Regions from separate parts of the Rhizobium sp. CFBP 13726 genome, predicted to be linked through region 2. Evidence: predicted binding sites of a transcription regulator. Region 2 holds the regulator's gene; the other holds the start of a gene.

Region 1 (5,305 bases), on a different contig from region 2:
GCGGCAAGGGTGCCGGCTGCAGGAAGATCGACGAGAGGATCAGCTGCGTTTCGCTGCCGGAGGCGCCGATCACCAGATCGAACTTGTCGGCGGCACGCGCACTGCCGAGCCGCAGCGACCGTTCCTGCAGGGTCACGGCAACCCCGAGCGCCGTAGCTAAGGCAACCAGAAGCACCACGACGGCGCAGCCCAGCCAGAGACGCCGCAGGTCGGCGATGATAAAACGGATCATACCGGCACCTTCCCGACAACATCATCGCCGACGATGCACCCGCCCCTGAGCACGATGCGCCGGTCGAGGCGTTCGATCATGCGCTGGTCGTGGGTCGCCACAACAAGCGTGCTGCCGGCACCGGCCGCGACGGACAGAAGCAGATCCCCCACCGCCTCGCCGTTTTCGAGATCGAGGCTTGCCGTCGGCTCGTCGGCAATGATGATACCCGGCTTGCGCAGCAGCGCCCGGGCGATCGCCACCCGCTGCATCTCGCCGCGCGACATGGTCTCGACGGACTGACCGGGTCGCTTCAACCCCACGGTCTCGATCAGCTCATGCGCTCTTTTCACCAGATTCGGGGTCGAGACCCGCGAAAGCCGTGCCGGCAGCAGCACGTTATCCAGCGCCGAAAGACCCGCAAAGAGATGGAAATCCTGCATTACGAGACCCACATTTTCGGCCCGCCAACGGTCTCGCCGGCCTTCCGACAGTCTGGCAATATCCTGCCCACCCCAGATGACCTCACCGGTGCGAACACGCTCGAGCCCCGCAATGATATTGAGAAGCGTGCTCTTGCCGGATCCCGAACCGCCCGTCAGCGCAACGCGGCTGCCGGCGGCGATCTCGAGAGCATCGATGGAAAGAACCGGTGTCGCCAGACCGGGAAACGAGATGGCGAGAGATTGCACCTTAAGAGGCATCATGTCGTCAGACCGTACCGTATTCAGCCTGGCGGATCCGCAGCAGGCTCACGAAGCCGGTGTCCGGATCGGTCCACGAGCCCATCTCGAGCGTGCCGCGCACCTCGATCGTCTGGCTTGGCTGGGTGAATGTCTGCTTCTCATCGAGATAGACAACGACGATATTGTCCGGCCAGTCCGCATCGGTGGAGCAGAACGGGCAGATCGACATCGGCACTTCGGTCAGAACAAAGAACGAGGCTTCCGCCTTCAGCGGTGGCGCCATGAAACCGCGCATGGCGATCTCCTGGCCGTTCAGCCGCCTGACCTTGTCGGAAAATTCCAGACCGAGAACGCTGACCTTGCCATAGAGTTCGTCGAAGGAAAGGCCGTTTTCTGCGCGGGCGGTTGCGCCTGATATCAGCAGCGGCAGGCCGGCAATGATGCCAAGCGAGGTCTTGAGCATCTGGCGACGGTCGACCATCTCGAGCGCTCCCATGATCACTCTCCCTTGTCGAGCGCCGTCATCATCCTGCAGCTGAGGCATATCTTCAAGTCCCGCGATATCTGAAGTAGATAGGGGCACGCCTCAGGACATGCCCCCTCTTTAACCATGGTCGTTCAGACCCAGTCGGTCTGATCAGTTGGTCTGCTTGGCGCCCAGCGCGAAAGTCTCCGCGAGAACCTTGTAGACGTCGCTCTGCTCCATGTAGCCGCGGAAGCCTTCTGAACCTGGGCCGGCAGCCTGAAGCACGACATCGTCAACCGCATGGACGCCACTGTCGGCGCTTTTCGGAATGATGCCGGTCACGAGAACAGCGCCCGGGATATCCTTGTAGGCTTCGTTGGCGACATATTCCTTCTTCTCGTTCTGGATGGCGGGAACGAAGGGATTGTCGAGCTTCGGACGGAATGTCTCGTAATGATCAGGGCCGTTATTGGCGTTCAGGAACAGGCGCTTGGTAACATCGACCTTGTCAGGATAACCATCCTTGTTCTCGTCCATATAGTTCGGGAAACCTGCCTCGGCATAGGTCCCGACCTTTTCGCGCATGTCGTCGCCCGGCTTTTCATCGTTGACCGTACCGATGATCGAAACACCGTGGGTATGGTCGCCGGTGACGATGATCAGCGTGTCGGGGTTCTTGTCGGCAAATTCGCGGGCTGCGGCGATTGCCTTGTCGAATTCGATCGTATCGACGACTGCGCGGTCCCAGTCCAGCGGATGAGACATCTTGTCGATGTTGGCAGCTTCGACCATCAGGAAGAAGCCGTCCGGGTTCTTCGACAGCGTGTCGAGCGCGACCTTGGTCATGTCGACGAGGCCCGGCTGATCCGGGAACTTCGCCGTCGTGCCCTTTTTCAGGAATTCGCGGTCAAGCGTCGTGTCCATGTTGCCGGTGTGAAACAGGCCGAGGATCTTGCCGGTATTGGTGCCGGCTGCCGTTGCCAGTTCAGCCTTGCTGGTCGCAAGCATGTAGCCGGCATCCTTGAACAGGGCGATATAGTCCTTGTCGTCCTTGCGCTTGGATCCAGGCGTCGCCTGGGGCAGGAAGTAGGCGGAACCGCCGCCGAGCAGGACGTCCGGCTTGACGTCGAACAGCATGCCGTTGATTTCCGCCTTGTCGCCGCGCTTGCGGGTATGGGCGACGACGGCTGCGGGTGTTGCGTCCTGAACTTCTGCGGTCGTGACGATGCCGATCGACTTCTTCGTCTGGCGGCGGACCGCTTCCGCGTATGTTTCAACCTTCGGATCGTCCATCGAGTCAGGCGTGCGATCGGCATAGACGCCGATTGCGTTCACGGCTGTCTTGTGGCCGGTCATATAGGCCGACATCGTGTTGGCGCTGTCGGTGGCGACAGCGTCCGTCGCGGACGTCCCGACAAAGGCTGCCGGCGGGATGTCGTCCATTGCGAGACGACCGTTCGCCTTGCCCTCGGTCATGCCCTTGGCCATGATGCGGGCAGCGGTGCGATGCGCCACGGAAAGACCGTCACCGATCAGGAAGATCACGTTCTTGGCCTTTGGCTGCGCCGCGGTGCCATAAACGTTCCAGGTCACGCTCTTGGTTTCCGAACCAGCAGAGACTTCAACCTTGTAGTCGCCGGCATTCGCGATCGTCAGTGCGCGCAGCACGACGGCGGAACCGAGAACCTTGTCCTTGTTTTTCTCTTCTGCAACGAACTCGACATCCTTGCCGAACACAGACTTGTAGTCCTGGCCGTTGACGGTGATCTTGACGTCCTCAGGCTTTACGACCGAGCTGAACTCGACCTTGAAATCGAATGGAGAGCCTGTCAGGATCGTCGCCCGATCAAGCGGAAAGACGTTCGCGGCGTGGGCGGCTTGCACGCCGCCGGAAAGAATTGTGGTGGCTGCAAAGGCAGCAAGAAGCATACGCATGGAAAACCCCCGTCGTTGCGTCGCATAGAGGTTCGGGGATAGCCCCATGCCATGACAGTGCAATGACAGAAACGTGATAACGGCGCCGAGGTCCGATCGCATCAACCTTGACTCTGCGGCAAAATCTTTTATGAGCAGCTTTGGAAAAGGAGTGTCCATGCTTCGCCGCGACTTTCGCTTTGCTGCGTGCTATGACCTGGCAGTATCTGCCGGGCGGCTGGATGTTGCCCTTTCGGTTTCCGACAAAACCACGGCCAAAACGACGACGAAAATTATCGTCTGACGTCTCTGGCCACCGCTCTCTCCCCGGTACGGCCGGGGACAAGGAACACCGCGTCGCGCGCGACACGGGCTTCCCCCTCAGAAAACCGAGGAGAGACAGAAAGAGAGCAAAGAAATGGGTTTCAAGATCGCAGTCGCCGGTGCAACCGGCAATGTCGGCAGGGAAATGCTGAACATTCTCGCGGAACGTGGTTTTCCGGCTGATGAAGTCGTCGCACTCGCCTCCGCCCGCAGCCAGGGCACGGAAGTTTCCTTCGGCGACAAGACGCTCAAGGTTTCCAACCTCGAGAACCACGATTTCTCCGATACCGACATCTGCCTGATGTCCGCCGGCGGCGATGCCTCCAAGAAGTGGTCGCCGAAGATCGGTGCGCAGGGCTGCGTCGTCATCGACAACTCGTCCGCCTGGCGCTACGATTCGGAAGTGCCGCTGATCGTTCCGGAAGTGAACCCCGACGCCATCGTCGGTTTCTCCAAGAAGAACATCATTGCCAATCCGAACTGCTCGACGGCCCAGCTCGTCGTCGCGCTGAAGCCGCTGCATGACTTTGCCAAGATCAAGCGCGTCGTCGTTTCCACCTACCAGTCGGTGTCCGGTGCCGGCAAGGAAGGCATGGACGAACTCTTCACCCAGACGCGCGCCGTGTTCGTGGCCGATCCGGTCGAATCGAAGAAGTTCACCAAGCGTATTGCCTTCAACGTCATCCCGCATATCGATAGCTTCATGGAAGACGGCTACACGAAGGAAGAGTGGAAGGTTCTGGCCGAGACCAAGAAGATGCTCGACCCGAAGATCCGCGTTACCTGCACGGCAGTGCGCGTTCCGGTCTTTATCGGCCACTCCGAATCCGTCAACATCGAGTTCGAAAACGAGATCACGGCCGATCAGGCCCGCGATATCCTGCGCGAAGCGCCGGGTTGCCTTGTCATCGACAAGCACGAAGACGGCGGTTACATCACGCCTCTCGAATGCGCCGGTGAAGACGCGACCTACATTTCGCGTATCCGCGAAGACGCAACCGTCGAAAACGGACTCAACATCTGGGTCGTCTCCGACAACCTGCGCAAGGGTGCCGCGCTGAACGCGATCCAGATCGCCGAACTTCTGGTCAATCGCGGTCTGATCAAGCCACGCAAGGTTGCTGCTTAATAAGTAACGTACTTTATTAAGCAAATCCGCTTAGAAAGCCCCGTCAGAAATGACGGGGTTTTTTCGATTCGTCTCTCTTCACGAACTATTCATGGGAAGATGAATTGCGATTATCCGCCACTGGGGTCATAAGGCCGAATATAGCGCAATTCTTCCGGAAGCTTTCGGCCAAGCAATCCGGACTTTCGACGGGTTTGACCGCATGATGAAGACTATTCTGGCAGGATTGATCGCAGCAGCAACGCTTGCAACCGCAGCCCCGGCCTTTGCCGCCGCCTGCGGCAATGATGGAGCCGGTTTCGACCGCTGGGTCGCCGATTTCAAGCAGCAGGCACCGTCCAAGGGTATCAGCCCTGCAGTTCTCGACCGCGCCTTTGCTAACGTCGTCTACAACCGCCCGACCATTCGCGCCGACCGCGGCCAGAAAAGCTTCAAGCTTTCCTTCGACGAGTTCATGAAGAAGCGCGGTGGCGCAACGATCATCTCGCGCGGCAAGTCCATGAAGAAATCCAACGCAGCGCTGTTTGCGTCGATTGAGCGCCGCTACGGCGTTCCGGCCGGCCCGATCCTGGCAA
Region 2 (5,305 bases):
CGGCGGCCTGGTGCTGACGCTGATGACGCTGCCGACCATTATCATCGCCACCCGCGCGGCACTGAAAGCAGTACCACCGTCGATCCGTGCTGCAGCGCTCGGGCTCGGTGCCTCGAAGATGCAGACGATTTTCCACCATGTCCTGCCGCTTGCCATGCCCGGTATCCTGACCGGTACGATCATCGGCCTCGCGCACGCCCTCGGCGAAACCGCGCCGCTTCTTTTGATCGGCATGGTCGCCTTCGTGGCAAACTATCCGACCACGCCGATGGATCCGTCGACAGCGCTGCCGGTACAGATCTACATGTGGGCTAACGAGGCGGAACGCGCCTTCGTTGAACGAACCTCGGGAGCGATCATGATCCTGCTCCTGTTCCTGATCTTGATGAATGTTGGCGCAATTCTCTTGCGACGCCGCTTCGAACGGCGTTGGTAGAGGAAGGGGGAAGCAATGAACATGATGTCAGAAGCTGCAGCTGAGAAGGCGCTGGACAAGAAAATGAACGACGTTGCATATAAGATGATCGGCAAGGATGTCTCCGTTTATTACGGTGACAAGCGCGCTCTTTATGACGTGAACCTGAATGTCCGCCAAAATACCGTCACTGCTTTGATCGGTCCGTCTGGCTGCGGCAAGTCCACCTTCCTGCGCACGATGAACCGCATGAACGACACGATCGAGGGTTGCCGCGTCACCGGCAAGATCACGCTCGACGGCGACGATATCTACGACAAGGAAATCGACGTCGTGGAGCTGCGTGCCCGGGTCGGCATGGTGTTCCAAAAGCCGAACCCGTTCCCGAAGTCGATCTACGAGAACATTGCCTACGGTCCCCGCATCCACGGTCTTGCCCGCGGCAAGACGGAAATGGACGCGATCGTCGAGGCAAGCCTGCAGCGCGCCGGCCTCTGGGCAGAAGTCAAGGATCGCCTGCATGAAGGCGGTACCGGCCTTTCCGGCGGTCAGCAGCAGCGCCTTTGCATCGCCCGTGCGATCGCCGTTTCGCCTGAAGTCATTCTGATGGACGAGCCGTGCTCGGCACTCGACCCCATCGCCACGGCCAAGGTCGAGGAACTGATCCACGAACTGCGCGCCAACTACACGATCGTGATCGTCACCCACTCGATGCAGCAGGCGGCCCGCGTTTCGCAGCGCACGGCGATGTTCCATCTCGGCCACCTGGTCGAGGAAAACGATACCGACAAGATGTTCACCAATCCGGATGACCAGCGCACCCAGGATTACATCATGGGCCGCTTCGGCTGATGCGAGCGCAGAACCCGTCAGCCGCAACTGCAGACATCAAGGATCAGACACATGGTTTCGACCCATATTCTCTCGGCCTATGACGAGGAACTGAAATACCTGAACCGCCGGATTTCCGAAATGGGCGGTCTGGCGGAGCAGATGTGCGGTGATGCCGTGCGTGCGCTCGTCAACTCCGACTCGGCGCTGGCCCAGAAGGTCATCTCGGACGACGTCATTCTCGACCACGCCGAGCGCGATATCCAGGACAAGGCGATCGTCACCATCGCCAAGCGTCAGCCGATGGCGGCCGACCTTCGCGAGATCATCGGCACGCTGCGCATTGCAGCTGACCTGGAACGCGTCGGCGACCTTGGTAAGAACACCGCCAAGCGCGTGCTCGCCGTGCAGGGAACAGGCGTCCCGCGCAAGCTCGCCCGTGGTCTGGAGCATCTTTCCGAACTGGCGCTGGTGCAGCTCAAGGACGTTCTTGATGTCTTCGCCAACCGCTCCGCGGAAAAAGCCGAAATCATCCGCCAGCGCGATGAAGAGATTGACGCGATGTACACCTCGCTGTTCCGCGAACTCCTCACCTACATGATGGAGGATCCGCGCAACATCACCACCTGCACCCATCTCCTGTTCTGCGCCAAGAACATCGAGCGCATCGGCGACCACGCGACGAATATCGCCGAGACCATCTACTACATCGCGACCGGCGCACAGCCGGAGGGCGAACGTCCGAAGGACGATACGTCCAACATGCTCGGCTCCGCCGGGACATGATGCAGCTCTCCCGAAATCGCCTGCCGGTTTCGGGACGATAACTGCCAAAACCAATGACCTGAAGCAGCGCGAGCGGATCTGGCGGATCTAAGTGCGGTTCGGGACGAGTGACGGAGCAAGTCGGAATGCAGCCGAAGATCGCAGTCGTGGAAGACGAAGAGGCCCTCAGCGTCCTCCTTCGGTATAACCTGGAGGCCGAGGGTTACGAGGTCGATACCGTGCTTCGCGGTGACGAAGCGGAAATCAGGCTTCAGGAGCGCGTTCCGGATCTTCTCATTCTCGACTGGATGCTGCCGGGCGTTTCAGGCATCGAACTCTGCCGTCGCCTGCGTATGCGGCCGGAGACGGAACGCCTGCCGATCATCATGCTGACGGCGCGCGGCGAAGAAAGCGAGCGCGTTCGTGGGCTTGCCACCGGCGCAGACGACTATGTGGTCAAGCCTTTCTCGACGCCGGAACTGATGGCCCGCGTCAAGGCGATGCTGCGCCGTGCCCGACCCGAAGTGCTGTCGAGCGTCCTCAAATGCGGCGACATCGAACTCGACCGCGAAACCCACCGCGTTCACCGCAAGAGCCGCGAAGTTCGCCTCGGGCCGACAGAGTTTAGACTTCTGGAATTCCTGATGGCGTCGCCCAGCCGCGTCTTTTCGCGCTCGCAGCTGCTCGACGGCGTCTGGGGCCATGACATCTATGTCGACGAGCGTACCGTCGACGTGCATGTAGGGCGCCTCCGGAAGGCGCTCAACTTTTCCAACATGCAGGACGTCATCCGCACGGTCCGCGGTGCCGGCTACTCGATGGAAGCCTGAGCACCGCGTCTCCTAGCCGGCAGCGTCATGGCAATCACGCCGGTCACGACGCAGGCGAGACCGAGCCAGGCTGTCGAGGCAAGCGTTTCGCCGAGAAACACGACGCCGATGCCAACGCCGATCGGCACCCGCAGATAGGCCTGCGCCGTCGTGCCGACGGAGCCGAGCGTCTGGACCAGCCGGAAATAGATGACGAAGGCCAGCGCCGTCGAAAATACCGCCAGCGCCAACAGGGCGAGCATGGAATCGGCGCTGGGCGTCAGCGTCCAGGGCCGATCGACCACGAGGCTCACGGGAATGAGGATGGCCGCCCCTGCAATCAGCGATCCCGCGGCGGGCATCATCGGGTCCAATCCTTTAAAATTCTTGCCGAAGATGGCAGCCGCCGCATAGCAGATCGTCGCCGCCACGATGGCGAGTTGCGCCCAGAGGCTCTCGCCCGAGCCGGCAAGCGCCTCCATGCCGACGATCAGGCATATGCCGACAATGCCTGCGGCAACTCCAAACAGCTTGGCCGCAGAGACGCTTTCATGGCGGGTGATCAGCGCCGTCAACAGAAAGGCGAAGATCGGCGTCGTTGAACTCAAGATGGTGGCAAGGCCCGCATCGGTCGTCTGTTCGGCCCAGGCGATGAGGGTGAAGGGGACCGCGCTGTTGAGGCAGGCCTGAACCGTGAAAAGCTTCCAGGTCTGCCGGTCGGTCGGCAGCTTCAATCCGCGAAGGCGTAGTGCCGCAGCGAGAATGAGCCCGGCGACCAGTGTTCTGACGGCAATAAAGGTGACAGGCGAAATCGTCTCCACACCGACTTTGATCAGCGTGTAGGACGCGCCCCAAAGCGTCGCGAGCGTGAGGAGCAGCAACAGATCCGTTGCCATGCTTGTTTTGGTGTCCGCCATTCCAGTTCCTGTCCCCATGAATGCAATCTCCGCCCCTCTTAGCGGAACCAGGAAAAGAAATGCTTCGACGACGGCCGAACCGTTGACCGCTGACGGCAAAGTTTTCCGGTGCTAGAACTGGATCATGCCCAATATGGTTTCAGGAAATACGATTGCGGAAGTTGCAAGCCTGATCGGCGATGCTGCACGCGCCAACATGCTGTCCGCGCTGATGGGCGGACAGGCGCTGACGGCGGGCGAACTGGCACGCCACGCCGGCGTCACCGCGCAGACCACCAGCGGCCATCTCGGCAAACTGGCGCAGGCTCGCCTGATCGAGGTCGAGAAGCAGGGCAGGCACCGCTATTACCGACTTGCCTCTCCGGAAGTCGCGCACGCGATCCACGCGTTGATGGCAGTCGCCGCGGATGGGCCGAAGCGCCATCATCCTGTCGGCCCGAAAGACGAAGCGTTACGGCTTGCCCGCACCTGTTACGATCACATGGCCGGCCGTCTCGCCATCGCGCTCGCCGATGCCCTAACAGGAAGCGGCTACATGCTGCTCGGCGATGGAGCCGGCCTGATCACCGACGAGGGCAGACGGTTCTTTTGTGATTTCGGGATCGATCTCGAACAGCTGACCCGTTCGAAACGCCCGCTCTGCCGGACATGCCTCGATTGGAGCGAGCGACGGCCGCATCTGGCGGGACAAATGGGTGCGGCGCTGCTGGACCGCGCTCTTGGCGTCGGCTGGATCGGCCGCCGAGAGGAAACCCGGGCTCTGCGGATCACGCGCGCCGGAGAGATCGGGTTTGCCGAGACATTCAGGCTTCCATCGGACTGGCGTATTGCACCGTCCGAAACTCTGATGGTCAGGCGGCTTCCTGGGTCTTCCATTCCGGCAGCGGGAACAGCTTGTCGTAGCCAAGATTGAAGAGATAGGCATAGACCACGTAGAACAGCGCGATCGCGATATCCATTGTCAGCGCATGGAGAAGGGTAATCTGCAGATACCACGCGATAAACGGCATCAGCACGACCAGCAGACCGATTTCGAACAGCACCGCATGAGCAATGCGCAAGGCAGGCGTCTTCAGCGTCGTACCCCGTCGCGCCTGCAGAAAGCGGTCGAAACCCAGATTGTAGAGGTAGTTCCAGCCGGTCGCGACCGTCGCAGACACGACGCCGACAATGCCCATATGTTCGGCCGGCATGTCGAAGACGAAAGCGCCGAGCGGCACCATCATCAGAAGCCCGATGATTTCAAAGCTGATGGCGTGGCGAATACGGTCTCTTATCGAGCGCATGATCTTCCCCTTTAGGTGCGGTTCATGCCGGGTCGTCCCGGCGTTATGCCCATTCAGGGGGAGGTCGTCCTCTCTCGAGGCCGAAATAGGAGCCCAGGGAGTGCGAGGCAAGTTTTTTCAGCGCAAGTCAGCCATGCCGAAAACGCAAAAGGCGGGCCAGAGCCCGCCTTCGATCTTGTTTCCGCAGCCGCCTGACTCAGGACGCGCGGGCAGCCGGACGACGGCGCTCGTGCACTGGCTGGTAGGCAAGCTTCGCGTGATATTTGCAATAGGGCGACGCAT

What was found. Region 2 encodes PhoB, which activates phosphate uptake and scavenging genes when phosphate is short. Its sites were predicted from a motif close to TGTCATNNANCTGTCAT; they were not measured.
Region 1: a site for PhoB is predicted at 3,350-3,366, ahead of IFT66_RS21570 (alkaline phosphatase). Genes of this name have one in related genera too.

The regions. Positions count from the first base shown of each region.
Region 1 covers NZ_JACYUU010000006.1:155,606-160,910, forward strand. Annotated here, with positions in the region: gene IFT66_RS21555 (FtsX-like permease family protein) at 1-232, opposite strand, end outside; gene IFT66_RS21560 (ABC transporter ATP-binding protein) at 229-918, opposite strand; gene IFT66_RS21565 (hypothetical protein) at 923-1,393, opposite strand; gene IFT66_RS21570 (alkaline phosphatase) at 1,535-3,298, opposite strand; gene IFT66_RS23790 (hypothetical protein) at 3,456-3,581, shown strand; gene IFT66_RS21580 (aspartate-semialdehyde dehydrogenase) at 3,696-4,730, shown strand; gene IFT66_RS21585 (lytic murein transglycosylase) at 4,933-5,305, shown strand, end outside.
Region 2 covers NZ_JACYUU010000003.1:375,915-381,219, forward strand. Annotated here, with positions in the region: gene pstA (phosphate ABC transporter permease PstA) at 1-436, shown strand, start outside; gene pstB (phosphate ABC transporter ATP-binding protein PstB) at 452-1,267, shown strand; gene phoU (phosphate signaling complex protein PhoU) at 1,319-2,032, shown strand; gene phoB (phosphate regulon transcriptional regulator PhoB) at 2,158-2,841, shown strand; gene IFT66_RS15885 (DMT family transporter) at 2,823-3,737, opposite strand; gene IFT66_RS15890 (ArsR/SmtB family transcription factor) at 3,862-4,650, shown strand; gene IFT66_RS15895 (PACE efflux transporter) at 4,589-5,023, opposite strand; gene IFT66_RS15900 (GcrA family cell cycle regulator) at 5,220-5,305, opposite strand, start outside.